2 regions of the Jeotgalibacillus aurantiacus genome follow, and region 2 is predicted to be linked to the other one. Evidence: predicted binding sites of a transcription regulator. Region 2 holds the regulator's gene; the other holds the start of a gene.
The links. The regulator NrdR, encoded in region 2, represses ribonucleotide reductase genes. The targets are predictions, from matches to a motif close to AACACNATATATNGTGTT.
Positions count from the first base shown of each region.

Region 1 (14,941 bases), on a different contig from region 2:
CCTGACATAACAGCTGATCAGATCAGATCAGCCGTTATGGAACGAGCCGGTATATAATGCCTGCTGAAGGAGTATGCATGCGAACATCATACGATTTTGATTCCTCAAGCCTTTCAGTATTAATTTTGTTTCTGATTGCCATTTCGGTGTGTGTGATCAGCCGGCTGATGGCGTGTTCAAAACTGATGACTGGAATGGAAAGCGTGCAGTTTTCCGGGATCAGCCCCGACAAATTGTCATTAAACGGGATGTCGTCCTGTGATTGCAGTGTACCTGTTGTCAAAGACATGGCCTGAATCGTCCATAAACTTTCCGGACCCGGGGGAGTAAATTCAGACTCTCCGTGAAAAAATAACCATGGATAAAGCTTTACATGCACATGTTGTACAGCAGGCTTTTCATAAAACTTATAAAAGCCTGCTTCTTCGTGCGCTGATTGGACAAGAGACTGAAATACGGGATGGGAATGGGTGATTTTATCGACAGAGGGAGGATCTTCCGTACTGTTCATTGAAATGAATACTCTCGCAGGTTCCCCTTTTTGAAATGTTGCGTCACGGTAATGCCAGTAATAAGGTCTGTTCATGTATTTCCGGTCAAGCTCTTCAGTCAGCTGCACCATAAATTCTTGCTTCCCCTCTGTAACGGAAGCTCCTTTATGGATTAAAAATTCTTTGATTAAAGTCAGGTGCATGGCATTCACTTAAAATTCCTCCTTTTCCGGAAAGCCTTCCGTTCCGGTGGCGACTGCCTGGTCAGATTGCAATATCTTCTGATGCGCCTTTTTCAAAACGGATTCCAGATGATCCAGTTTCAATTTCATTTCCTTTTCCGATCTGGAGTGAAGGATGGCATCGTTTAAATAGCGGTCAAGGTCCTTTTCTGTCGTTCCGCTCAGCAGATGATCGTGCTCACCGACAATCGTTTCGAAAAGCACCATCTTATCTTTTAGCAGCCTCCAGATTCTTTCCTCGATCGTATTTTTATTCAGCAAATAATAAATATTTACATCATTTGATTGACCAATTCTGTGAACCCTGCCTGTTCTCTGCTCGAGCTTCATCGGATTCCAGGGAAGGTCTGCGTGGATCAGGCAGTGACAGAATTGAAGATTCAGTCCTTCTGATCCCGCCTCGGTTGCAACCATGACTTCTGCCTGGTCCCTGAACAGATCGGTCATCCATTGCTTTTTCCCTTTTTTAAATCCTCCTCTGAAAAGCACCGAAGAGATTCCGTTTTGTTTCAAAAACCAGTGAAGGTAGAGCTGTGTTGCCCTGTATTGTGTAAAGATCAGCACTTTGTCCTGGTGCTTTTTGACAATCTCCAGTATTTTTTGTGCTTTGGCTGTAATCAGTTCATCAGGCGTGATGTTTAAATTCACCTTAATCGATTTGCAAAAATCATCGTGCTTTTCTCCTCTGAGTGCTTTTAATAACGAAATGCTGGAGCTGCAGCCCTGTCGGAGCAGTGCCAGATGGCTGAACGAGTGAAGGTTTTCTTTTTGCATCCTCGTATATTCATTTTCAACAGCCTGATAAAGAGATTTTTCATATGGCAGCTGATCAATCCATAAAACGTTGATCTTCCGTTTTGTCCACTTGACGTCCGTTTCGTTGCGGCGGGAACGGATCATGAGCTGATCCATTTTTTCCTTCAACAATCCTTTATCGTCACAGGCAATCAGTTTTTTGAAGTCCTTTTTGCTTTCGAAAAGTGATGGATGCAACAGCTGTGACAAGTGGTACAAATCCTCTGTTTTATTTTGTACCGGCGTTGCTGTTAAAAAAATCCGGTAAGATGATTTCAAAGATGCGACAAACTGATGATTCAGCGTTTTTGGGTTGGATAATTTATGTGCTTCATCAACCAGAAGGAGATCAAACGCTTCCTTCTGAAACTCTGAACGGAATGGCTCCCTTTTGACAAGGTCAATGGAAGCGATGGTAATCGGTGACTGTCTCCATTCTTTTTTTCCTCTATGGATAATAGAAGGGAGAGTGAACCGCCAAAGCTCTTTTTGCCACTGCCCGGCCAGTGATGACGGAACGAGAATGAGCACCTTTTTAACCATTTTTCTGCACAGCAGTTCTTTAATGATCAGTCCGGCTTCGATTGTTTTACCTAGTCCGACTTCATCTGCCAGAATGGCGCGGCTACCCATCTCAAATAATACCTTCTCAGCTGCATTGATCTGATGAGGCATAGGAGAAAAATCAATCAGGTCCTGCAGACAGCTCAGTGTACGTTCTTTTTTGATGGACGTGTATTTTAGTTCATAGGATATTTCAGTCAATGCAAGGCTTGATGGCTCACTAAAGCTGTTCAAATAACGAAAAAAACGTTCGCGCCAGTCCTTGTCCCCAATTGAAACGTTGATTTCCATATTTTTTCTCCTTTCATCTTGTATAGTCAAATACCAAAACATTTGAACATTCAAACTAAAAAAACATTGCCTAAAAAACTGAAATGATGATACTATTAAGGTGATTTTTAAAGTATTTAACTGCTAAATACGAACATTAAAGAAAAATAAAAGATTGCTGTTCATAGTATGTCCAACTGACATGACAAATATGAGCGAATGATGGCAGAAGGAGAGATCCTTTATGGACGCCGAAGGAGCAAGCATGTTTACATGTGAATCTCTCAGGCAAAAAGACTTCTGTCGGACGCAACTCTGGAGAGTGTTTCTTTGTGAAACCACCAAAGAGGAAAGCCATCAGGTAAACTTTCAGGTGAAAAGGACAGGGACCCCTAAATGACCAAAGGGGATTCCCTGTCCTTTTTTGTTCGGCTTACGTATTTCGTTCAGTGTGTGGATGTATTATTCATCAGAAAGGAGAAAAAGAATGGTTACAGCTTTAAAAAGAACTCCGCTTTTCCCTTTATACAGTGAATATGGAGGAAAAGTCATTGATTTTGGAGGCTGGGAGCTTCCGGTTCAGTTTTCAGGTATTAAACAGGAACACCATGCTGTCAGAACGAAAGCAGGACTGTTTGACGTTTCCCATATGGGTGAAGTCATGGTGGAGGGGCCGGAGAGCCTGAACTACCTTCAGAAAATGATGACCAATGATATTAGCACGCTTGAAGACGATCAGGCGCTTTATACAGCCATGTGTTATGAAAACGGAGGGACGGTAGATGATCTTCTTGTTTACCGCTATGACGCTGAAACCTATCTCCTTGTCATTAATGCTTCAAATATAGATAAAGATGTTCAATGGTTAAAAGACCATCAGATCGAAGGGGTTACTCTTGAAAATATTTCAGAGCAAACGGGTCAGCTTGCTTTGCAGGGACCACTTGCACAATCCATTCTTCAACAGCTGACAGAAGAGGACCTCGCGGGTATTACATTCTTCCGTTTTAAAAGAGATGTGAAAATCGGAGACTATTCCGTGCTCGTATCGAGAACCGGCTATACAGGTGAGGACGGCTTTGAACTTTATTGCCGTGCTGAAGATACCCCTGGACTATGGAGGCTGCTGCTGGAAAAGGGTAAAGAGTCAGGGCTGGAGCCATGCGGTCTTGGTGCGCGTGATACACTGCGTTTTGAAGCGAAGCTTGCTCTTTACGGGCAGGAGCTTTCACAATCGATTTCTCCGATTGAAGCAGGAATCGGCTTTGCCGTTAAAACAAATAAGGAAACACCATTTATCGGACAGGAAGTGCTGAAGGATCAGAAGGAAAACGGTGCACCAAGGAAGCTTGTTGGCATCGAAATGATTGATCGTGGTATTCCACGTTTCGGTTATAACGTATTTGTAGGTGAAAAGGAAGTAGGTTTTGTTACGACCGGTACACAGTCCCCGACACTTGGTAAAAATGTTGGATACGTATTGATTGAAAAAGAATTCGCGTCAATGGATCAGGAACTTACAGTTGAAATCAGGTCCAAACATGTGAAAGCGAAAGTCGTAAAATCCCCATTTTATAAACGTAAATCATAAAAGCAGGAGGAATCATTACTATGACACATCGTTATTTACCGATGACAGAATCAGATAAGCAGGAAATGCTTTCAGCCATTGGTGTATCAACCATTGAGGAGTTGTTCTCCGATATTCCCGAAAAGGTACGCTTTGACGGGGAGTTAAATATTAAACCTGCTAAAGCGGAATCTGCCTTAACAAAAGAGCTCGCTCAGCTGGCTGCTAAAAACGCGGATACGAAGAAATACACGTCATTCCTCGGAGCAGGGGTTTACGACCATTATTCTCCGACGATTATGGATCACGTCATTTCAAGATCTGAATTTTACACAGCTTATACCCCTTACCAGCCTGAAATTTCCCAGGGAGAGCTGCAGGCCATTTTCGAATTTCAGACGATGATCTGTGAGCTGACGGGAATGGATGTAGCCAACTCATCCATGTATGACGGAGGGACATCATTCGCAGAAGCAGCGATGCTGTCAGCGGGTCAGACACGCAGAAAGAAAGTGCTTGTCTCTGAAGCCGTTCACCCTGAATCACGTGCCGTTCTGGAAACGTATGCAGCGGGTCAGCACATCGAAGTCGTAACGGTGCCGGAATCTAATGGCGTAACAGATCTTGACGCCCTGAAAGAGCTTGTAACAGATGAGATTGCGGCTGTTATGGTTCAGTATCCTAACTTCTTCGGACAGATCGAACGTCTTGATGAAATCGAGAAAATTACGCACGCTTCAAAAGCGATGTTTGTAGTATCCTCGAATCCGATTTCGCTTGGCGCCCTGACACCTCCTGGACAGTTTAACGCCGATATCGTTGTTGGGGATGCACAGCCGTTTGGACTTCCTCAGGCATTCGGCGGCCCGCACTGCGGTTATTTTGCCGTAACGAAAAAGCTGATGCGAAAAGTGCCCGGCCGTCTTGTCGGTGAAACGCAGGATGAGAATGGACAGAGAGGATATGTGTTGACGCTTCAGGCACGCGAACAGCATATCCGTCGTGATAAAGCGACTTCCAATATCTGTTCCAACCAGGCGCTAAATGCACTGGCATCATCCGTCACGATGACCGCACTTGGAAAACAGGGGATTCAGGAGATTGCGAATCAGAATTTCCAGAAGGCTCATTATGCTAAGAAACGACTTCAGGAAGCGGGTGTCACGATCGTGGACCAGGGCTTTACCTTTAATGAATTCGTCGTTGAGTTAAGCCGTCCTGTAAAAGAAGTGAATCAGTCGCTGTTTGGAAAAATGGTTTTAGGTGGATATGACCTTGGCCGTGATTATGACAGCCGTAAAAACCAGATGCTGATTGCTGTGACAGAGCAGCGGACAAAAGAAGAAATTGACCTACTTGCAGAGGAGCTGAAGCAATATGCATAACAAAGATCAGTCACTCATTTTTGAACTGTCAAAAGAAGGACGCACAGGGTATAGTCTGCCTGAACTTGATGTACCGGAAACGGATCTGTCTGAGCTTGTACCGGAAGGATTTTTAAGAAAAGAAGCACCAGAACTGCCGGAAGTATCCGAGCTTGATATTATGAGACACTACACAGCGCTTTCAAACAGAAACCACGGTGTGGACTCCGGCTTTTATCCACTCGGTTCCTGTACGATGAAGTACAACCCGAAAATTAATGAAGCGGTTGCGCGTTATGACGGTTTCGCCCATATCCATCCGCTTCAGGATGAAAGTACGGTCCAGGGTGCGATGGAGCTTATGTACGACCTTCAGGAGCATCTTGTGGAAATCACAGGAATGGATGAAGTGACGCTACAGCCTGCAGCAGGTGCCCACGGTGAGTGGACGGGTCTGATGATGATCCGCGCTTATCATGAGGCAAACGGTGATTTTAACCGGACGAAGGTCATTGTTCCTGATTCAGCACACGGTACGAACCCTGCATCCGCAACAGTGGCAGGTTTTGAAACGATTACCGTTAAGTCCAATGAGCAGGGACTTGTAGACCTGGATGACCTGAAGCGCGTCGTTGGGGACGATACGGCAGCACTTATGCTTACAAACCCTAACACGCTCGGGTTGTTTGAGGAAAATATTCTTGAAATGGCTGCGATCATTCACGAAGCAGGCGGCAAGCTTTATTATGACGGAGCTAACCTAAATGCCGTGTTATCAAAAGCACGTCCTGGTGACATGGGCTTTGACGTTGTGCATCTTAACCTTCATAAAACATTTACAGGTCCTCACGGAGGCGGCGGTCCGGGATCGGGTCCTGTCGGCGTGAAAAAGGATCTGATTCCGTATCTTCCTAAGCCGGTATTAGTGAAGAAGGGTGGCGTTTTAACATTTGATTATAACCGTCCTCAGTCAATCGGACGTGTTAAGCCGTATTACGGAAACTTCGGCATCAACGTTCGTGCCTATACGTATATCCGCACAATGGGGCCGGATGGTCTGAAAGCAGTCAGTGAATATGCTGTTCTCAATGCCAACTACATGATGAGAAGACTGGCTGAACATTACGATCTGCCATTTGACCGTCATTGTAAACACGAATTTGTATTAAGCGGTAAGCGACAGAAAAAGCTTGGTGTCAGAACGCTTGATATCGCTAAACGACTCCTTGATTTCGGCTTCCACCCGCCAACCATTTACTTCCCGCTGAATGTTGAGGAATGTATTATGATTGAGCCGACTGAAACGGAATCAAAAGAAACGCTGGATTCATTTATTGATGCTATGATCCAGATTGCGAAAGAAGCAGAAGAGAATCCGGAAATCGTACAGGAGGCTCCTCACACAACTGTGATCAGCAGACTGGACGAAACAAGAGCAGCAAGACAGCCGATTCTCCGCTATACTAAAAAAGAAGCAGTTGAAGTATAAAAGGAAAACTCCCTGAATTTTTTCAGGGGGTTTTTTGAATTGAAAGTTGTCACGGAACGAGCCTCCGCTTACGGCAGGGCGGTGAACAAGCCTGCGCTTCAGCCGGTTTCACCTGACCCGGGGATCTCCCATTCACTTGAAGTACTCAGTCTATAGAAATGTGTTTAATACATACAAAGCGGTCAATTAAAAAAAGTCAAAAGCCTCTTTTGTAACGGAGGCTTTTGACTTTTTGTGGGATGGTTATGATTAATCGAAACAAATTATTTTATTTGCGTTTAATTTTACCTGTCCATTTTTTAAATCCGCCTTGTAGCTGGTAAAGGTCTTTTACACCTTTTTTGTGAAGCAGCTGGGCAGCGCGTCCGCTTCTCATGCCGTTTTGACAGTAAAGATAAACGGGCTTGTCTGCGCGGATTTCGCCGAGGCGCATTTTTAGCTGAGACAGTGGAATGTTTCTGGCGCCAAGGATATGACCGCCATCATATTCACGCTGTTCTCTGACATCAATCAGCTGTGCTTTGCGGTAACCGTTCTTGAATTCCTCTTCTGTCAGCGTCTTTAAAATCTTTTTCTGACGGAAATAGGTGAAGACTGAATAAAGAATGATCGCAGCAAGGACAGCGATTAGTACATAAAGTGACTCCAACTTTTTAACCCCTTTCTATTTTCAGCACTATTCTTTATTATAGGGGTCAGAGGTTAATAGTTCAAAGAAAAATATAAGAAACATCAGGATACATGAAAATAATATTTGAATAGACGGTTAGGTGATCATGTTGGAAAAAGAAAAGTGGTACTTTATTGATTCAGGATTTTGCGGTCCCGCCTTTAATATGGCGATGGATGAAGCGCTATTGGAATGGCACAGCAAGGGGGAAATCCCGCCTGTTATCCGTTTTTACGGCTGGAACCCTCCCTCATTGTCGATCGGTTATTTTCAAAAAGCAGAAAAAGAAATTAACCTGGATGAAGTAAAAAAACAGGGTCTTGGATTTGTCAGAAGACCGACCGGTGGCAGGGGAGTGCTTCATGATAAAGAGCTGACCTACAGCGTGATTGTATCTGAAGAGCATCCCGACATGCCGCATACTGTAACGGAAGCATATCGTGTCATCTCTGAAGGCATTCTGAACGGTTTCCGTGAACTTGGGCTTGATGCCTACTTCGCAATTCCGGATTCAGAAAAGGAAAAAGCACAGCTTAAAGATCCAAGAAGCGCTGTATGCTTTGATGCGCCGAGCTGGTATGAGCTGGTTGTGGAAGGACGAAAAGTGGCTGGGAGTGCCCAGACAAGACAAAAAGGTGTGATCCTGCAGCACGGTTCCATTTTGCTCGACCTTGACACAGAGCAGCTGTTCAGCCTGTTCAACTATCCAAGTGAACGGGTAAAAGAACGGATGATGCGGGCGTTTTCAGATAAAGCGGTGGCGATCAATGAACTAAGAAAGGTTCCGGTCACTTTTGAAGAGGCGAAAGCAGCCTTCCATAAAGGATTTGAAAAGGGTCTGAATATTGAACTCGTTCCCTACACCCTGTCAGACGAACAGTTGCGTGTAGTAGAGTCCATTATGGAGAAGAAATATTTAAGTGATGACTGGAACTATCAAAGATAATATTGTTTTTTAAAAAATGAGAATCATCTATATAGTGCCAGGACATTCCGGAGACTCCTGCGGCAGAGAAGCGACAGGTGAGATAGCCTAGCGCAGAGCGCTAGCTGGCTCACCGCGCGGCCTTGGAAAAGCGGAGGCGACTCGTCCAGCCCCGACAAGCATAAGGCGAAGATGAAAAGAGGGCTGATCTTCGCCCTCGTTCATCTTTGACTTATGACCTCGAGGGCTAATTGCCGAAGCTAGACAAAGGAAAGCGGAGGAATGTCCTGGCACGGTTCTGTCAAACAATACCTTAAAAAATGAGCTAAAAAGCTCATTTTTTTCTTTTTGTTTAAATGATAGCATAGGTTCCTTTAAGAGAAATGCAGGTGGCTGTTGATTTCTAGATTAAGGAAGAAATGCTGTTTGAAACTCAAGCTCCGATTTGGTCGAAAATTGGGGAAATGTTATAAAAAACACTGCGTTTTCTCGTGTTTTGTTCATTTTTCTTATAATTGAGCATTTGACAAAATCTTTTGCTTGACCGAAAAAACTATATATAGTATTTAGGTGAAAAATAAAAACACAATATGTTGTGTTTTATAATTGAAATTCGGGTAATGGAAGAGTAAACTACAAATAGTTAATATTTAATCATGAAGGGGAGACACAAATGGCACAATTATCTACTTCAGTACCTAAACTCAACAAAGAGGCATTGAACCGGGATATTAAACAGTTCCCTCAGGTACACGAAATTACAGATCAGATGTCGAAAACACATAAAGGTGTGTCGAGACTGGTCATGCTTGACCGCTATTCATTTAAAGATACTGAAAAGAAGACACTGAGAGAAGGGGACTTTGTTGTTCTGACGATCCGTGAAGACCCGAAATTTCCTGCTCGTGGACTTGGTTTTATTCAGAGTATTGACTGGAACAGGCGTGAGGCACATGTGCTGATTGAAGAAGAATTCAGAAATTCCCTTGATACACCGAAAGAGATGGAGTCAGGTGTTGTTGTCAGATCTCTTGATGTCATTGAAAAACCGCTTGAAGTTTATTACGAACAGATTGCGCTGCGTAATGCAACGGGTCTCGCAGCAGTTGAAAAAACACCTGAGCTTCGTGAACAGTGGACAAAAAAGTTTTACGAAGAGCTTTCCAATATGCGTTTTGTACCTGCGGGCCGCGTGCTTTATGGAGCGGGAGCGGAGACAGACGTTACATTTTTCAACTGTTACGTAATGCCTTTCATTCAGGATTCAAGAGAAGGGATTTCAGATCACCGTAAGCAGGTCATGGAAATCATGAGCCGCGGCGGTGGTGTCGGGACAAACGGTTCGACACTGCGCCCGCGCAATACACTGGCAAAAGGCGTAAACGGCAAATCTTCGGGTTCTGTTTCATGGCTGGATGATATTGCGAAGCTGACGCACCTGGTTGAACAGGGAGGATCACGCAGAGGGGCACAAATGATTATGCTCTCGGACTGGCATCCTGACATCATTGAATTTATTATCTCCAAGATGCAAAATCCGAGAATTCTGCGTTTCCTTCTTGAAACAACTCAGGATGATTTTATCAAAAAGATCGCACAGGAAAAACTTAAGTTTACGCCTTTAACAGAGCAGGAAGCCGCCATGTATCAAAGCATTGCCAATTATGAAAACATCGAAGGCTTCGGCGGCTTTAATCAGTCCATTATTGATGATGCGAAAGAAAAGCTTGCTGAAGGCGGAACTTATGCTGTTCATAACTCTGAATTTCTTACAGGTGCCAATATTTCAGTCTGTCTGACGGACGACTTTATGAAAGCAGTGGAAGAAGACGGAGACTATGCATTAAGATTCCCGGATGTAGAAAATTACACGGCCGAGCAGATGAAAAACTACAATGAAAACTGGCATGAAGTCGGTGATGTGAGACGCTGGCAGGAGCAGGGTAATGCGGTAAGAACATACCGTACAATTAAAGCGAAAGAGCTTTGGAACCTGATCAATATTTGTGCAACGTACTCAGCGGAACCTGGTATTTTCTTTATTGATAATGCCAATGACATGACGAATGCAAAAGCATACGGTCAGCAGGTTGTAGCGACAAATCCATGTGGTGAACAGCCGCTGGCTCCATACTCTGTATGTAATCTGGCAGCCGTAAACCTGGCAGAATTCGCGGATAAGAAGAATAAAACGGTTGATTTCAAACGTCTGAAGCAAACGGTTGAAGTTGGTGTTCGCATGCAGGATAACGTCATTGATGCGACACCGTATTTCCTTGAAGACAACAAAAAGCAGGCACTTGGTGAGAGACGTGTCGGACTTGGTGTGATGGGGATGGCAGATCTGCTTATTTACTGTGAAAAAGAATACGGTACAGCAGAAGGCAACAAACTCGTTGATGAGATTTTTGAGACAATTGCCGTTACGGCCTACAAGACATCAGTAGAGCTTGCAAAAGAAAGAGGATCGTTCCCATTCCTTGCTGGTGAAACAGAAGAAGAAACAAGTGCGCTGCGCCAGGCCTTTACTGAAACAGGTTATATGAAAAAGATGCCTGAAGATGTGAGAAGTGCGATCGTGGAACACGGTATCCGGAACTCTCACCTGCTGACTGTCGCTCCAACGGGAAGTACGGGTACAATGGTGGGCGTATCTACAGGCCTTGAGCCATACTTCTCATTTACTTATTACCGCAGTGGACGTCTTGGTAAATTCATCGAGGTGAAAGCGGACATCGTCAAAGAATATCTGGAGCTGAACCCTGGTGCATCAGAAGAAAACCTGCCGTCATTTTTTGTGACAGCGATGGAGCTTTCACCTGAAGCACACGCAGATACACAGTGTGTCATCCAGCGCTGGATTGACAGCTCTATTTCAAAAACAGTAAACGCACCAAAAGGTTACTCTGTTGAACAGGTGGAAAGCGTGTATGAGCGTCTGTACCGCGGTGGAGCAAAAGGTGGAACGGTTTATGTTGACGGCAGCCGGGACAGCCAGGTACTGACGTTGAAAGCAGAAGAAAACAAGCAGGACGAGCCAAAGAGAAAGCAAAACGTTGTACTCGTAGATACGATTCAGGATCTGCGCTCGACAAATGTAACAATCGGCTCTGAGATCGGAAACACGTGCCCGGTCTGCCGAAAAGGAACAGTGAAAGAAATCGGCGGCTGTAACACATGCACAAACTGTAACGCACAGTTGAAGTGTGGATTATAAATAAATGTTTAAAAAAGAAGAAGGTCCAATGCGGCCTTCTTCTTTTTTGTCGTCCGCATATCATAAACCAAAAGGGGTGAGGGTGTGCAGGCAGATGTCGTTTTTTCAGGAGGCGGTGTGAAAGCACTGGCGTTTATTGGTGTTTTGCAGGCTTTGGAGGAATACAGGATTACCATCAGGAAAGTGGCGGGTACCAGTGCCGGCGCAGTGATCGGAGCGCTCGTCAGTGCAGGATACAGCTCAGAGGATCTGATCAAAATGCTTCCGGAGCTGTCGATGTTTGCCCGTGCTGAACAAAAGATGAACCGGACTCCAACGATTTTAAGGTGGCTGTTACTTTACTGGAAGAAAGGACTGTATTCCGGGGACGGCATTAAAGAATGGATGGACCGGAAGCTGTTTGAGAAAGGAATCAGATATTTTGAGGACTTACCCTATGAAAAGCTGCGAATGATTGCTTCTGATCTGACAGATGGTGAAATGCTCGTTTTACCAGATGACATAAAGCGTTATACAAATGATAAGAGGCATTTAACGATAGCTGAAGCCGTCAGAATGAGCGCTTCACTGCCGTTTTTTTATGAACCGGTTAAGCTTAAATCAGGTAAAGAGGTTCATTATATTGTAGACGGTGGGGTGCTCAGTAATTTTCCGGTGTTTTTATTTGATGAAAAGGAACAGCAGGTGCCGCTCTTCGGGTTTCAGCTGACAGCTGAAGAAGTAGGGTCTACACGAAAAATTGATAATGTAGTGGAGTTATACGAGGCACTTTTTCATACAATGAAGGAAGCGCATGATCAGAGATTCATTAAGAAAAACCCGAGACTCAGATGGGTTGTTGTCAAAACGCCTCCAATTCCAACAGCGGGCTTTCAGTTGAAACCGGAAAAAATGCACGCCCTGATCCGATCAGGGCGTGCAAAAACAATAGAATTTATAGAGAAAGAAGGCTTAAAGTGACATTCTTTTTTTCTTCTTTCCTTTTTTTCCTTCTATGACTGTGAGCTTTGGTGCACCGATCCGGGCTGCTGAAGCTCTTTTGGCAGGTGTCGTTTTTCTTGCCTGTGTTTTCTTTGCCGCCGTTTTCATTCGGGTAGGAGGGGCCGGAGTCTGGTATCTCTTCTTCGACTGTTTTGCTGCTTTTTTAAATGCCTGCTGCTCCCGGCGGTCTGTTCTTCTGCTCATCCATATACGGTAAATGACATAAATGACGAGGGCAATCGCCGCATACGTCAAAATCATGCTTAACAGTCTTCCCGGATCTGTTACGAGAATACTGATCAGACCAATTACTCCTAAAATCACAACGACTGAAGCGAAAATCATTCTTCCACTCATTACAGCCACCTCCTACAGCTCGTCATGCGAAGCCGGCAATGCACGCCGGCTTTTTTAAAAGGAACAGGGGCTCCGTCCCCCACGAGCCTTTTTTAATAGTTTAGACAAGTGCAGCCTTTTTTAAACCTGACTCAGCCGCTTCTTCCACTTCAAGCATTTTATTAAATGAAGCAATGGCTACTTCCACCTGATCATCTTTTGGTTCCTTCGTTGTCAGTAGTTGAAGCCACAGGCCCGGATAACCGAGGTATTTGAGAACAGGTACTGACCGAACTTTGTTTGTCAGCTGAAGTACTTCAAATGAAATGCCAAGAACAACCGGAATCAGTGCAATACGGTTTAATACACGCACATAAAGCGGGTCAACCGGCACTAAAAGATACACAAACATCCCGACAATAACCGTAAATAGAATAAAACTTGAACCACAGCGGTAATGAAGTCTTGACTGTGATTGAACATTTTCCACGGTTAACGGAAGATTGTTTTCGTAGGCATTAATGACCTTATGTTCCGCACCGTGATACTGAAACACCCGCTTAATTAATGGGGTCAGTGAGATGAAATAAATGTATGCAAGCAGCAGCACGATTTTAAACGTGGTCTCAAGTAAAATCTGCTCGAATTTACCCGGAAGGATAAAGCTGAACGCATCGGCAAGAAAAACGGGAATCAGTGTAAAGACAAACTTCCCGAAAAGGAAGGATAATACACCGATCGCAGCAATGCCAAATATCATTTCGAGTTTTGATGCTTTTTGTTCCTCTTGAACCTTTTCGTCGTCCTCAGGCATCACATCAAAGCGTTCACTTGAGAAATTAAGGTGCTGCGTTCCATTGGCACTTGCCTCAATGAGTGCAATGATTCCCCGAAGAAAAGGGATCTTTTTCATTTTTTGAAACGCCGGCTTTTGCTTGCGCGGCAGATGAAAATATTCTATTGATTGATCTTTCCGTCTGATTGCAGTGACCGTATGGCGTTTACCCCCGAACATTACGCCTTCCATCACAGCCTGCCCGCCATATGCAGGCTTTTGATTGTTTGCCATCTATTACACCAGCCTATCCAAAACATTCCTTTATATAAGGTAACTCCAGTTTACTAAAAAATTAGCCTTTCTACTAGCCGTATGAGGTTATCTGCAATAAATAATTTCATTTTTGGGAATACTTCTTGAAAGTGATCGTGCACAGGCGCGACTTTTATTTATATTTTATATCCAGAACTTATTCTTTACCATTCCAATAAAAATTAACCATGTAACGGAGGTAATCAAAATGAAGTTTCCTACTATGAGTTTTAATATGCTTACTTTTTGGACGGGACTAACAGCAGGCGTCCTTTTTTATTTAATGAACCGGTTTTATACCTTTTTTCATTTTATAGAAAACGAATGGCTGCTTTCTGTTTTTCCGGACTGGGAAAAGAATTGGCTTAATCAGCTCCAACTATTATTTATTGTTTGTCTCATCTCTATCGTGTGGGCGTTTTTATATAAATCATTCATAAAAACGGGGGAATCTATTATCCCCGGGGTGATTGTGAATCTGATCCTGCTTTTGCTGATCTTTGCTGGAGGGTGGCTGGCAGACGCGGCCATGAATCCACTTAAGCTGGAGGCCCATACTGTCATCTCCATGACGTCGCTGTTTATTCTTCACGGTGCTTTTACAGGTTACTCCATAGCCTATCACGAACCATATGAGCAGGATAGTGAGACTTCAGGTGCTTTGTGATACAATAGCGTGGAGTGAATTTGTGGGGGGACAGTGTATGCAAAAAATCCTGCTTTTAAATGGACCGAATCTGAATCGCCTCGGAAAAAGGGAGCCGGATATTTACGGCGCTGATACGCTCGAATCTGTGGAAAAAAGAATCGGCGCGCTCGCTGAGAAATATGGCTTTGATTTTCATGCGGTCCAGTCAAACCATGAAGGCGATTTGATTGATGCACTGCATCAGGCAGAGGATGATTCATATGCAGGGGTTTTGTTTAACCCGGCAGC
Region 1 covers NZ_JACNMS010000002.1:72,850-87,790, forward strand. Annotated here, with positions in the region: gene H7968_RS05115 (shikimate kinase) at 1-57, shown strand, start outside; gene H7968_RS05120 (YqhG family protein) at 35-694, opposite strand; gene H7968_RS05125 (DEAD/DEAH box helicase) at 704-2,383, opposite strand; glycine riboswitch at 2,582-2,672, shown strand; glycine riboswitch at 2,676-2,750, shown strand; gene gcvT (glycine cleavage system aminomethyltransferase GcvT) at 2,850-3,953, shown strand; gene gcvPA (aminomethyl-transferring glycine dehydrogenase subunit GcvPA) at 3,974-5,317, shown strand; gene gcvPB (aminomethyl-transferring glycine dehydrogenase subunit GcvPB) at 5,310-6,785, shown strand; gene H7968_RS05145 (rhodanese-like domain-containing protein) at 7,054-7,434, opposite strand; gene H7968_RS05150 (lipoate--protein ligase family protein) at 7,565-8,401, shown strand; gene H7968_RS05155 (vitamin B12-dependent ribonucleotide reductase) at 9,054-11,597, shown strand; gene H7968_RS05160 (patatin-like phospholipase family protein) at 11,682-12,557, shown strand; gene H7968_RS05165 (SA1362 family protein) at 12,549-12,935, opposite strand; gene H7968_RS05170 (DUF1385 domain-containing protein) at 13,036-13,983, opposite strand; gene H7968_RS05175 (YqhR family membrane protein) at 14,213-14,671, shown strand; gene aroQ (type II 3-dehydroquinate dehydratase) at 14,709-14,941, shown strand, end outside.
Region 1: a site for NrdR is predicted at 8,963-8,980, ahead of H7968_RS05155 (vitamin B12-dependent ribonucleotide reductase). Genes of this name have one in related genera too.

Region 2 (14,941 bases):
CTTTCGTGGACGGCTTCTCTTTGCGCTTATCACACTCATTTTTCTTGTGCTGATCGGCCTTGGCATTCTAATCGGTGAGCTCGTAAAATCCTATTATTTAAACGCTTTGCATTCAAGGCTTGAGCGTGAGGTTGATATTGTCATTGACCAGACGGAACGGCAGTCGTCATTTGAAGAACTGAATTTATCAGATTTTAATCAGTTGAGTGATGTGCTGGATACCAGGATCTCTATTTTAGATCAGGAGGGCGTGATCATTTACGATTCTGGTATGGGGGTATCGGAAACGGTGAATCATGAAACGATCCTGGAGGAGATCAGTCAAACGTTCCCTGATCAAGAGGAGGGAATTGTTCAGTATCCTCAGAATGACCAGACCTTTTATTATGCAGGGGCAGTTGAGACGGCAGGAGAGAGCGGCTATGTGATCATGGCAACCTCTTTTAATGAACTTGGGGATGTATACAGACAAATTTGGATCATCCTTTCCATTACGCTTGGAATCGCAATGCTCATCATCATTTTCCTTGGTGCCAGAATTACAAGTCAGTATACGAAGCCGATTGAATCAGCAACCAAAGTGGCGATTGAACTCGCTAAAGGAAATTATAAAGCAAGGACTTTTGAAGACCGTGTTGATGAGACGGGCATGCTGAGCAACGCGATTAACGTTCTTGCACGCAATCTTCAGGAGATGGTCAACGATCAGGCCGTCCAGCAGGACCGGCTTCAAACTCTGATTGAAAATATGGGAAGCGGACTCATCATGATTGATAAGCAGGGGTATATTGTGCTTGTAAACCGTCCGTTTTTATCCTTCTTTCAGATGGATTTGAAGGAAATTTTAAATGAGCGTTATAAAGATGTGTTTCATGATCCGCGTGTCAGGGAAATCGCAGAAGAGGTTTTCATGACTGAGCAGCGCGTCAGAAAACAGGTCTATACCGAAAGTACGATCCCGAAAAGACATCTCGAAATCTACGGGGCTCCGATTATCGGTGAAAGAAGTGCGTGGCAGGGCATTGTGCTCGTATTCCATGATATCTCTGAGCTTAAAAAGCTCGAGCAGATGAGAAAAGACTTTGTAGCAAACGTATCGCATGAGGTTAAAACACCAATTACCTCCATAAAAGGGTTCACTGAAACCTTACTCGACGGTGCAATGAATGACCGTGACGCCCTTGATTCATTTCTGACAATCATTCTGAAAGAAAGTGATCGTCTGCAAATGCTCATTCAGGACCTGCTTGACTTATCTAAGGTCGAACAGCAGGGCTTTAAGCTATCGCTATCTGAGGTGAATCTGTCAGATCTGCTTGAAGAGGTAAAAATGGTCATCGGTCAGCGTGCGGCAGAGAAAAAGATGCACATTGTACTGGAGCTCGATCCGAAGTCTGTCATCGAGGGAGATTTTGACCGGCTGAAGCAGGTGTTTATTAACCTTCTAAACAATGCGATTACGTATTCTTACAATGAAGGCGAAATAAAAGTCAAAACGGTAAGGCGCGGTGACAGAATGCTGATTCATGTCATTGATAATGGAATTGGGATGGAAAAAGAGGAGATATCCCGTATTTTTGAACGGTTTTACAGAGTGGATAAGGCAAGAAGCAGGAACTCCGGCGGGACCGGGCTGGGACTTGCCATTGTTAAGCATATAGTAGAAGTGCATCATGGAGAAATCCAGGCAACGAGTCAGGTTGGAAAGGGGACCACCTTCACGATTGATCTGCCAGTTGAACAGGATAAATGGAATTAAACGTTCTTTACGTTAAATTTACATCTTTAAGACATTTTCTTAATATTCAATTGATAAGATACAAAGTGAAAACCCCTTCATCCAAGGAACCCCGAAAAAAGCGTGAACAGACCCCGTTCACGCTTTTTTCATGTCTTTTTCTAAAAATCTGTAATTCCTTTATCCAGTCATCATCATTTTTGACATTTTACTGAAACCTTTCTGTTACATAATCGTATTATAGGCAATACATACAGAAAGGAAGAATGAGATGAGCATAAGACGAATTATGGCTGGGATCGGGATTGTGTTTGGTTCTGTCATCCTTCTTATTATATTGTTTACATCCTGGTACACCGTTGATGAATCCGAGCAGGCACTCGTTTTAACATTTGGTGAAGCCAATGAAACCATCACCGAATCAGGCTTGAAGTTCAAGCTGCCATGGCCTATTCAGCAGGTGGAGGTGTTATCAAAGGAAACCTTCAGTCTGCAGTTTGGTTATGAACAGGAAGGCGGGGAAATTCAATCATTTCCTGAAGAAACCGTGATGATTACAGGTGATGAAAACATTGTATTAACGGATCTTGTTGTTCAGTGGAAAATTACTGAACCTCGTGACTACCTGTTCAATGCGGAGGACCCGCGCGAGGTTTTATACGATGCAACGTCCGCATCCATCCGGAGTATTATTGGAAGTTCTACTATAGATGATGCTTTGACATCAGGGAAAGCGGAAATTGAAGCAGAGGTTCGGGAACTGCTGGCATCATTGATGGAGAAGTATGAGGTAGGGATTTCCGTTCAGGCAGTCCAGCTGCAGGACGTGGAACTGCCAAACCAGGAAGTGCGTCAGGCATTTACCGCTGTAACGGATGCACGTGAAACGATGATCACGAAAGAAAATGAGGCTGAAAAATATAGAAATCAGAAAGTAAACGAGGCGCAGGGGGAAAAGGATGCCATTGAATCCCGGGCCCAGGGTGAAAGAGCAGCCCGGATCGAACAGGCGCGAGGAGACGTTGCGATCTTTAACGAAATCTTTGCCGAGTATCAGAACAATCAGGAGATCACCCGTCAGCGTCTGATTTTGGAGACGCTTGAAGAAGTACTCCCGGGAACAAAGCTTTACATCATGAATGATAATGGAGATACGCTGAAATACCTTCCACTGCAGCCTGACAGTCAGCAGCCGGTTCCGCCACCTGCTGAAGAGAGTGAGGGTTCGTCAAATGGACAATAATGATCAGAATAAAGTATTTGATTTTAATAAAAAGCCAAAACAGACTAAGAAAAATATTGATATTGACTGGAAGAAATACCGTAAAGCAGGGATCATATCATTTCTTCTCATCTTCCTTCTGATCATTGCCCTTTTGAATGTGTTTATCGTAAAAGAAGGAGAATACCGGGTGATTCGTCAGTTTGGAGAGGTTGTTAATATTATAGAAGAGCCGGGATTACACGCGAAGATTCCGTTTGTACAGTCCGTCACGACACTCCCTAAATATCAGATGACCTATGATGTATCTGAAGCGGAAATTAACACGATGGATAAAAAGCGTATTATTATTGATAATTACGCTGTCTGGCGTATTACAGAGCCAATTAATATGATCTCGAATGCGGGTACCATGGTCAATGCAGAATCCCGCATGGAAGAATATATTTATTCAGTTGTCCGGTCTGAGCTTGGACGATTGAATTATGATGAGATTATAAATGATGAAAACTCTTCCAGAGGAAGCCTGAATGACCGTGTAACAGAGCGGGTCAATGAACTGCTTGAACAGGAGCAGTTCGGGATTGAAGTTGTTGACGTCCGGATGAAACAGACGAATCTTCCAGAGGCGAATGAGGAGTCCGTTTATACAAGAATGATTTCTGAGCGTCAGTCAACAGCTCAGGAATACTTATCAATGGGTGATGCGAACAAAAACCGGATCGAAGCGAATACGGATCGTGAAGTCAGGGAGCTGCTGGCAAAAGCAAACGCGGAAGCTGATGTGATCCGTGCGGAAGGTGAAGCAGAGGCGGCCAGAATCTACAATGAAGCCTTCTCAAAAGATCCTGAGTTTTATGAGCTGTTTAGAACACTCGAGTCGTATAAAACAACGGTGAATGATGAAACGATGATTATTTTACCTTCAGACTCACCGTACGCTTCCCTCCTGCAGGGAATAACTGAATAAAAGTGTGCAGGTGCCGCTGTTTTCCCTTTCATTTTGGAAATGCTAAAATGAAGGAAGGACAGCGGCTTTTTGCTGTAATTGAACCGGAAAAGGAGTGGATCAGCGTGTCAAAAAAGTTGATGCTGATTGATGGGAACAGTATTGCATACCGTGCTTTCTTTGCTTTACCGTTACTCAATAATGATAAAGGAATACATACGAATGCCATTTACGGCTTCACAACCATGCTAATGAAATTGCTTGACGAGGAAAAACCGACTCACTTAATGGTGGCTTTTGATGCCGGTAAAACAACCTTCCGGCATAAAACCTTCTCAGAATATAAAGGAGGACGTCAGAAAACACCACCTGAATTATCTGAGCAGTTTCCTTTTATCCGAGATCTGCTCGATGCCCACAGCATCGAATATTATGAGCTTGATCAATACGAAGCGGATGATATTATCGGAACGCTGTCCGCGCAGGCTGAAAAAGAAGGCTTTGAGACAGTGATTGTATCAGGAGATAAAGACTTAACGCAGCTCTCGTCTGATAAAGTCAGAGTGGATATTACGAAAAAAGGAATTACCGATCTGGAGAAATATACGCCTGCACATATTGAAGAAAAGTACGGGCTGAAACCGGATCAGATCATTGACATGAAGGGGCTTATGGGTGACGCTTCCGATAACATTCCAGGCGTTCCCGGGGTCGGTGAAAAAACAGCGATTAAGCTTCTAAAGCAATTTGGCACGCTTGAAAAAGTGTATGAATCGATCGATGAGGTAAGCGGGGCGAAGCTGAAGGAAAAGCTCTCAGATAATGAGCAGCATGCAGTCATGAGTAAAAAACTTGCGACGATCACAAGAACGGCTCCTGTCACAGTAAAGCTTGATCAGCTCGGAAAAAAAGAAGCAGATTCTGCAAAGCTGATTAAGCTTTATAAGGAGCTTGGCTTTAATTCGCTGCTCGAAAAGCTCGACGGTCCTGCAGAAGAAAAGGTGGAGCTGAAGGAGATTCAGTGGGAAACGATTACTGACTTTGAAAAAAACAGTATTCCGGATCATGCGGAGTTATATGTGGAATTGTTCGGAGAAAATTATCATACGGCACAAATTCTCGGGATCTCTGTTCATTTCAACGGGAAAACGTTTTTTATTTCTCCTGAGGACGCTGCTGAGTCCACTTATTTTAAAGAGTGGGTTGAAAATGATGCGGTGAAAAAGTCTGTTTATGATGCGAAGCAGTCGATCGTAGCATTCGGACGTTTAGGGATGCAGCTGAAAGGGATTGATTTCGATCTGCTCATTGCTTCCTATGTTATTGATGCTTCTGAAGCGGCGGATGATTTTGCCTCCATCGCGAAACGTCATGGTGCCGATGCTGTTCCAACGGATGAATCCGTCTATGGAAAAGGAGCTAAAAAAGCAGTACCCGACGATGAGACGCTTCAGCAGCATGTTGCGAGAAAAGCGGCTGCGATTGGGAACATTAAAGAAACATGTATTGAATCCTTAAAGAAAAACGAGCGGTACAGCCTTTTTGAAGAGCTTGAATTGCCTCTTGCCACGGTTCTGGCTTCGATGGAACAAAAAGGGGTGAAAGTCGACATTGAACGGCTGAAAGAGATGGGTGTTGAACTGAAAGAAAAGCTTGAGGAAATTGAGCAGAACATTTACCGCATTGCGGGTGAGGAATTTAATATCAATTCCCCAAAACAGCTTGGCGTCATTCTGTATGAAAAAATGGGGCTTCCTGCACTTAAGAAAACGAAAACAGGATACTCAACCTCTGCGGATGTGCTCGAAAAACTCAAGCCTGAACATGAAGTGATCGAACATATTCTGCATTTCAGACAGCTTGGTAAGCTGCAATCAACTTATATTGAGGGCTTGCTGAAGGTCATCCATGAAGATTCAAATAAAATTCATACACGCTATAATCAGGTGCTGACCCAGACTGGACGACTGAGTTCAACGGACCCTAACCTGCAGAACATTCCAATCCGTCTTGAGGAAGGGCGTAAAATCCGTCAGGCTTTTGTGCCATCAAAAGAAGGATGGGTCATGTTCGCGGCGGATTATTCCCAGATCGAGTTGCGTGTGCTTGCCCATATTTCAGACGATGAAGGGCTGAAGGAGGCGTTCCATGAGGGATTGGACATTCATACTAAGACGGCTATGGATGTATTTGGTGTGGCAAAAGAGGAAGTCACGTCCGATATGCGCCGTCATGCGAAAGCCGTTAACTTTGGTATCGTCTATGGCATCAGTGATTACGGCCTTTCGCAAAGCCTGGATATTCCGAGGAAAGAGGCAGCGGAATTTATTAAACGTTACCTTGAAAGCTATCCGAAAGTAAAAGAATACATGGACGATATTATTCATGAAGCGAAACAAAAAGGGTATGTGGAAACGCTGCTGCATCGCAGAAGATATATCCCGGAGATCACAAGCCGTAATTTTAACGTGAGAGGTTTTGCAGAGCGGACTGCGATGAACACTCCGATTCAGGGAACCGCCGCAGACATTATCAAAAAGGCCATGATTGAAATGGATGAAACGCTGAATCGTGAAAACCTGAAAGCCCGAATGCTGCTCCAGGTACACGATGAACTGATTTTTGAATGTCCGAAGGATGAAGTGAAAAAGCTTGAAAAACTCGTACCAGAAGTGATGGAAGCGGCTGTTGAGTTATCCGTTCCGCTGAAGGTGGATTATTCATACGGCGACACCTGGTACGATGCTAAATAAAGTGGAAGGAGCGGGTAAGGATGCCGGAACTTCCCGAAGTAGAACATGTAAAAAGGGGCCTCACACCTAAAATTGCGGGATTGACAATTGTTGAAACTGTGTTTTCCCAAACGGTCATCAATGCCCACGAATCAGGGAGAAAAGCGGTTATTAAAGGAGAAGGTCTTGACTATTTCAGAAGCTCAGTTATGAATGCCGAGATTGAAACAGTAGACAGGAGAAGCAAATATTTATTGTTCAGGCTGAAAAAAGATGACCGTACTGAATGGATTTTGTCCCATTTAGGCATGACCGGGGCTTGGTTTGTCGTGAATGATGTAGAAGAAATTGGGGAGCTCAGATTCCGGAATCATGTGCACGTCATTTTTACCCTTTCCAATGAGCAGCTGCTCGTGTACTCGGATATCCGAAGATTCGGTGAGATGAGGCATCTTAAAGATCAGTCTGATCACCCGCCTCTCCTTGCCATCGGTCCGGAGCCTTTTGATGCCGATGCTGAGAGCCGGTTTTTAGAAGCGCTGGAATGGACGAGATTCAGCCAAAAGCCGATCAAAGAATCGATTATGCATCATTCAGTCATTGCAGGCTGCGGCAATATTTACGCAACCGAAGCACTGTTCAGGGCGAGGGTGAATCCGAAAAGAAAGACGGAGCGCTTAAGTCTTCAGAAGAAAAAAGAGCTGTTCGGCCATATTGTGGACGTGTTGAAAGAAGGCATTGAAGCGGGTGGCAGCAGTATTTCTGACTACCGTAATGTCAATGGTGAAGCAGGCGGGATGCAGGAAAGACTGCAAATGTACGCAAAATCAGCGTGTCCATTATGCGGATACGAAGTGAAAAAAGCCGTGATCGGTGGCCGTACGTCTCACTACTGTCCGAAATGCCAGCGTTAACAGAAAGGATTTGTTGCACATGATCATTGGACTGACCGGAAGTATCGCTACCGGTAAAAGTACGGTAGCGAACGAATTGATAAATAGAGGGTTTACCGTCATTGATGCGGATCAATCAGCAAAAAAAGTGGTGGAACCGGGACAGGAAGCAAACCTGAAAATCAGGGAAGTGTTCGGTGACGACTTTTTCCTTGAAAACGGTGAACTGGATCGTGTCAAAATGGGGAACGAAATTTTTCGCAACCCGGATCAGCGTCAAAAGCTTAATGAAATTGTTCACCCTGCTGTCAGGCAGGACATGCTCAGACAAAAGGATGAAGCACTTGCTTCAGGTAAGACCACGATCTTTTTAGACATTCCACTGCTGTTTGAGAGTAAGCTGCAATGGATGGTTGAGAAAATCCTTGTTGTGTATGCAGAAGCGGCTGTGCAAAAAAAGCGTCTGATGGATCGCAACGGATACTCAGAGCAGGAAGCACTGGACCGGATTCAGTCACAGATTCCAGCTGAAGAGAAAAAACAGCTGGCTGATGCTTTTCTCGACAACAGCGGTGACCTGGCTGATACGATCGGACAGCTGGATGAAGTGATTAAACAGTGGGATCTGAAACCATAATATTGAGGTTTGAAAAATACTTACATTTAAAAGCCGGAGCCGACTCTTTTTGAGCGGCACCGGCTTTTTATGTTGCAAAACATAAGATTGGCAAAATCGTGAAAAATACCAATTAGGTCTTTGCAAACGCTTTTAATATGTTATACTATTTTTAGTTATTTTGATTATAAGTATAACATTATTAGGGGGATCCTCATGAAAAAAACGAACATTGCCATTAATGGATTTGGCCGCATTGGCCGAATGGTGTTTAGAAAAGCGATTATGGAGGACAATTTGAATCTTGTAGCCATCAATGCAAGCTACCCTCCGGAAACACTTGCGCACCTCATTAAATATGATTCCACTCATGGAGCGTTTGCGGCTGAAGTGTCCGCTGACGAGGATTCATTAACTGTAAACGGAAAGAAAATTCTGCTTGTAAATGACCGTAACCCGGAGAATCTTCCGTGGGCACGTCTTCAAATTGATATTGTGATTGAGGCTACAGGGAAATTTAATGCACGTGATAAAGCAGCTCTTCATTTAAACGCTGGCGCTAAGAAAGTTGTATTAACAGCACCTGGTAAACAGGAAGATGTCATGATTGTGATGGGCGTTAACGAAGACGCACTTGATGTTCACCAGCACGATGTCATCTCAAATGCTTCCTGCACGACAAATTGTCTTGCTCCGGTAGCAAAAATTCTTGATGAAGAATTCGGTATTGAAAACGGTCTTATGACGACTGTGCATGCCTATACGAACGACCAGAAAAACATTGATAATCCGCATAAGGATCTGCGCCGTGCACGTTCATGCGGACAGTCTATTATCCCGACTTCAACAGGTGCAGCGAAAGCGTTAGGAAAAGTTTTGCCGAACCTTCAGGGTAAACTGCACGGAATGGCGCTGCGCGTTCCAACACCAAACGTATCGCTCGTTGATCTTGTTGTAGATGTAAAACGGGAAGTGACAGTGGATGAAGTGAACGCAGCTTTTAAACGCGCTGCTGAAAATGAACTGAATGGGATTGTTGCATTTACAGCAGAACCGCTCGTATCGATTGATTTCAACACAAATCCAAACTCCGCGATCATCGACGGTCTGTCCACAATGGTCATGGGGGCTACAAAAGTTAAAGTACTTGCATGGTACGATAACGAATGGGGCTACTCATGCAGAGTCGTTGACCTCGTTCAGCACCTCGCTCACCAGATGGATCAGTCACATAGAGAAGTAACGGCTTCATAAGATGAAAACTCCTGCCATGGCGGCAGGAGTTTTTTATATGGCAGAGTCTTTTTTCCTGTAATAGCTGGTGCGAGTGAAACGAATGGTTCAAATTTTTGTTATCAGCAGAACTGGCGTCTCTATCGACAGTAATCTGAGGTCTATCGACGATTCGAAGCCTTCTATCAACATTTACATCCCTGCTAACGACAAAACCAATCCACTGCGGAGGACTATCAACAATATAAAGCGTGCGATCAACAACCATTGTCCTCCTTACGACAGTGCGGATCGTGCTATCGACATTTACAGATTTCATTTTAAAGAAATCTCGCAAGTCCGGGTGATATCATCAGCTCCTTTCTCGCGCGTGGAAGCGTTCTAACATTGTCATTGACAATCCTAAAAATAACCTTTTACATATCTCTATTTCAAAACAAGTTATTGCAAAACCTTTCAAAAAAACGTATACTGTTTTTCGTGATCTTATTTCGGTTCCACACAACATAACTTTCTGCTTAAAGGGTTAGGACCTCATCGGACTAACTTTCCCCCGTGGCAGTCAGTGTCTGACCAACCGGATGAGTTCAAATTTTGTTAAGGGGGAACGATCAATGGAAACTATGGGTCGTCATGTAATTGCAGAATTATGGGGCTGTGACTTTGAAAAGTTAAACAGCATGGAGTTAATCGAACAGACATTTGTCGATGCTGCTCTGAAATCAGGAGCAGAAGTCAGAGAAGTGGCATTTCACAAATTTGCACCGCAGGGAGTAAGTGGCGTTGTGATTATTTCTGAATCACACCTTACAATTCACAGCTTCCCGGAGCATGGTTACGCGAGTATTGACGTATACACATGCGGGGACCTGGATCCGACAATCGCAGCAGATTATATCGCTGAAGCGCTTGGTGCACAAACACGTGAGACTGTTGAAGTGCCAAGAGGCATGGGTCCTGTTAAAGTTGGTAAACCTGCTATTAGTGCCGTTTAATAGAATATTGACCGTTCAGGAGGATGCCTTTGTGCATCCTCTTTTTATATACTTATTAAATGGTGAAATCGGGCTGGACTCACCTGTCGCTTTCCGCCAAAGGAGTCTTCTGATGAGTCCAGCCTTCTTTGAGAAGCAATTCATTTTCTTAGGGTTAGTGATAGGAGAAGTATAAAAAGCCGGGCAGGGCCGCAGCCTACGCTTTCCGTGGCCGGGCGGTGAACCCCTTGTGCTTCGCACAATGGTTTCACCTGTCCCTTTCCGCCACAGGAGTCTCCGGCTGCGGCCCTGCCCTCTTTGAAACGTATTACATTTTCTTAAGGCAGTTAGTAATAGAAAAATACAAGGCCGACTCTTGTGGGATCTTCAAATCTTATGATGTTAAGGAAAGGTAAGGGAAACAAAACGGATAAGCAATGATTTTTAAACCGTACATATAATTTGAAACGTCTTTTGTGGCGTTTTGACGTGTGTTTTTATTTATTCGACAAAAACTGATAGAATGGATATACAGAGTTTAGAGGAGGAATGACGTTGGCAGGTTTAAAAGGGATGTTTAAGCGCTTCAGCTCAGAGTGTGAGACGCATGATTCGCACGCTGATAAAGAGCTTGAAACGCGTTATTACAAAGCTTCGTTTGATAAGGTGTATGATCAGGTTAAAAAGTATTTTTCTGGTGAAGGGTATGATATCTCATCGGAATCGAAGGATCATGGGGAGATTATGATCAATCGGACAAAAAAGCCTTCGATGTTTATTATTGCGACGGTTGTGAGTACAAGACCGATTCATACGGCGCTTGACTTAAAGATTTCCACGGACCAGACGATTGTTGGCGGTGCGTATCCGAAGCTGAAAGAGGAAGTGCTCGCCTGTTATCAGGCTATGTCAAGGGAGCTGCGGGAGTCAGATCGTTAAAGGCTACCTTGTGATTTCTCTCCTTTTTGGCTATCATAGTAAGAAATAGACCCAATTTGGAGCTGGTGAAATGAAATGTCCTTCGTGCCATGAAAATAATACGAGAGTAATTGACTCCCGTCAGATTGATGAAGGCAGATCAATCCGCAGAAGAAGAGAGTGCGAATCGTGTCACTACCGTTTTACGACGTTTGAAAAAGTGGAGGAAGTTCCGCTGATTGTTGTGAAGAGAGATGGCATACGTGAAGAATTCAGCCGTGATAAAATTCTCAGAGGTCTGATTAAAGCGTGTGAAAAGAGACCGGTTCCATTTGAAAACCTGGAGAAGATTTCAGGAGATATTGAACGGGAGCTGCGCAATCAGGGTATTTCAGAGATCCCGTCTGTTGATATCGGCGAGATGGTCATGGACCGGCTGTCAAAGGTTGATGAGGTCGCCTATGTCCGGTTTGCATCTGTCTACAGACAGTTTAAGGACATCAACGTATTTATTGAGGAATTAAAAGAACTGATGAATAAAGAACGTACATAAGAGAGTGAGAGGTCTTCCTCTTCTCTTTTTTTGTCTGAATGGAAAGGGTCTGAGTGTATGACGAACAGATGGAAAGAGATACAGCCTTCAGATGAATATAAAATCCAGCTGAATGGTCAGCTTAACCATCATGACAGGGAAATACTGACTTTTTTATATCAGCCGCTCGTAGGACCGGATGCAGTCAGTCTTTACAATCTCCTGTGGATGGAGGTAGACAAAAATCAGCTTGAGAGTGCCGGCTACAGTCATGGATCCCTCATGTCAATGCTGTCATTTTCCATTGATGAGGTGTTTCAGGCGAGGATGCGTCTGGAGGGAATGGGACTCTTAAAGACTTACCGTCATGGATCGGCTGATAAGAAATCCTATCTTTATCAACTTCAGCCTCCACTGAGTGCACGCTTGTTTTTTGAGGACCCGATGCTGAGTGTTTTTCTATATAAACAAATTGGCAGTGCTCAGTTTCAAAGGTTGAAAAAGGTTTTTTCCGTCCCTTTTGAAAGCCTTGAAAATTACACCGATATTACCCGGAGCTTTCAGGATGTATTTGAGTCGGACATGAAGCTGTCCCCTGTAAAATCGGAGACACCTGAGAAAAACACAACCGTTCTTTATCGGGCTGAAAATGAAGGAGTCCCTGCCGATTTTCAGGGATTTGATTTTCAGCTGCTGCTTGCGGGTTTATCAGAGGCATTGGTGCCCCGGAAAGCACTTACTTATGAGGTAAAGCAAATGGTCGTAAAGCTTTCCGTCCTTTACGGCTTAACTGAAACAGATATGAAAAATCCGATTTTATCGGCGCTGAATGAAGAGGATCAGATTGATGTACACGAATTAAGGAAGGCATGCCGTGATGTTTTCCAGCTCAGAAATAAAGGGACGCTGCCATCAATCAAAGCAAAAGCACAGGAAAGCACTGCGCAGGAGCCTGTCACGGAAATGAACACAGAAGACAGTCTTCTGCATTATCTTAAGACAGCATCTCCTGTAAAGGTATTATCGGACGCCTCAAAAGGTGTCGATCCGACGAGATCCGAGCTTGAACTGATTGAGACCCTTCTTTATGAGAAAAAGCTGCCTCAGGAAGTGGTGAATGTCCTTCTTCAGTTCGTCCTGTTGAGAACGAATATGAAGCTGACAAAAGGCTTCGCTGAACAAATCGCCAATCACTGGGTAAGGTCGGGTATTCAGACCGCAGAAGAAGCGATGGAGGAAGCGAAAAAAGAATATAAAAGCTATATGACCTGGAAAAAATCAGGCGGGCAGCAGCCATCTAAAAAAGGAAAGACGATCCGGAAGGAAAAGCTGCCGGACTGGTTTACTTCCAAGAGCGATTCAGAAGAAGATGAGGCCGATCCGGAATTCTTAAAAGAGCGGGAACGGTATTTAAAAGAGCGTAAAATGAAAAAACGCATGGCAGGTGATGAATAATGGATCCAATTAACCGGACGATCAGGCGTCTGTCAGGTTCCGATCAGTTCCAGCAGAGATATGAAATGATGAAAAAAGAGATTGCCTCCAATCCGGAGGTTCAGCATTTTCTTCAGCAAAACCGGGATAACCTGTCCAGGAATGCTGTGGATCAGGGAATGATTAAGCTTTACGAGTACATGAACCGTTCTGTAAAGTGTGCGGACTGTCCAAGCCTCGGAGAATGTAAAAATACGATGCAGGGATATGAGCCGAAGCTGATCATCCAGAATGGTTTTATTGACCTACAGTATGCGCCATGTCCAAGACAGCTCGCAGCCCGTGAGCAGAAGGAAACGGAAAAGCTGATCCAAAGCATGTATGTTCCAAAGGATGTTCTGAAGGCAACTTTTGATCAGGTGGATGTGGACAGCCCATCCCGGATGAAGGCGTTGCAAATGGCTGAGGACCTTGTGAAAAGATTGACAGAGGACCCTGAACATTATAAAGGCCTGTATCTTTACGGGCAGTTCGGTGTAGGAAAAAGCTATCTGCTTGGTGCCATTGCCAACGAACTGAAGAACCAGAACAAAGCAAGCTTTATTTTATATTTCCCGGAGTTTCTGAAGGAAATGAAACAGTCATTAGGAGATCAATCGTTTGCAGGGAAAGTGGATGCCGTAAAAAAAGCATCTATTCTTATGCTTGATGATATCGGGGCGGAATCAATCTCAAGCTGGGCGCGCGATGAAGTGCTCGGGACGATTCTGCAGTACCGAATGGCAGAGGGGCTTCCGACTTTCTTCAGCTCCAATTTCGATTATGAAGGGCTTGAGCATCACCTGACATTCTCACAGCGTGGAGAGGAAGAACCGGTAAAGGCAGCGAGAATCATGGAAAGAATTAAATTTCTCTCTATACCTGTTGAAATGAAGGGCAAAAATAAACGCCATTCTTAAAAAACCCTCTTGCTTTTGGAAAAGGACTGCTCTAAAATGTCCTTATACATTTGAATTAGATATTTTTAAAGGCACTGATGGGGACATGAATCATTTTGGCTGATTTTCAGAGAGAGAGGACACGGCTGCAAGCCTCTCATGACGCGGAATGACTTTACCACCCTTGAGCCGTACGAGTGAACCTTTCAGTAATTTGTACCGGATGCAGCCCGTTAGCTGAACCAGAGATTCTGAATGCAGTCTGTTCAGAAAAAAGGGTGGAACCGCGGGTTTGATAAAACTCCGTCCCTTTCCAGGGATGGGGTTTTTTTATATGCATAAAAAAGCATGAAGGCGAGAGTCCATGCAAAATCAAAAAGGAGTGTTAATGATGGAAGAAAACATGCTGATTACATTTCCAGATGGCAATAGCCGGGAGTATCCGAAAGGAACATCTGTTGAGAAAATTGCTTCATCCATTTCTTCAGGACTGAAGAAAAAAGCGGTTGCAGGTAAAGTGAACGGTGAGCTGATCGATCTTCGCACACCGATCGAAGCGGATGCGACAGTCGCAATCTTAACGCCTGATGATGAAGAGTCTCTTGAAGTTATGCGTCACAGCGCTGCTCACCTGATGGCACAGGCTGTTAAACGTCTTTACCCGGATGCGAAGCTTGGTGTCGGTCCTGTGATTGAAGGTGGCTTCTACTACGATATTGATACTGAGTCATCTATTTCAACAGAGGATCTTCCGCGTATTGA
Region 2 covers NZ_JACNMS010000004.1:140,151-155,091, forward strand. Annotated here, with positions in the region: gene pnpS (two-component system histidine kinase PnpS) at 1-1,759, shown strand, start outside; gene hflK (FtsH protease activity modulator HflK) at 2,010-2,981, shown strand; gene hflC (protease modulator HflC) at 2,971-3,930, shown strand; gene polA (DNA polymerase I) at 4,035-6,662, shown strand; gene mutM (bifunctional DNA-formamidopyrimidine glycosylase/DNA-(apurinic or apyrimidinic site) lyase) at 6,683-7,555, shown strand; gene coaE (dephospho-CoA kinase) at 7,569-8,171, shown strand; gene H7968_RS13560 (glyceraldehyde-3-phosphate dehydrogenase) at 8,367-9,404, shown strand; gene speD (adenosylmethionine decarboxylase) at 9,998-10,378, shown strand; gene H7968_RS13570 (cytosolic protein) at 10,913-11,296, shown strand; gene nrdR (transcriptional regulator NrdR) at 11,367-11,828, shown strand; gene H7968_RS13580 (replication initiation and membrane attachment family protein) at 11,886-13,262, shown strand; gene dnaI (primosomal protein DnaI) at 13,262-14,200, shown strand; T-box leader at 14,266-14,493, shown strand; gene thrS (threonine--tRNA ligase) at 14,571-14,941, shown strand, end outside.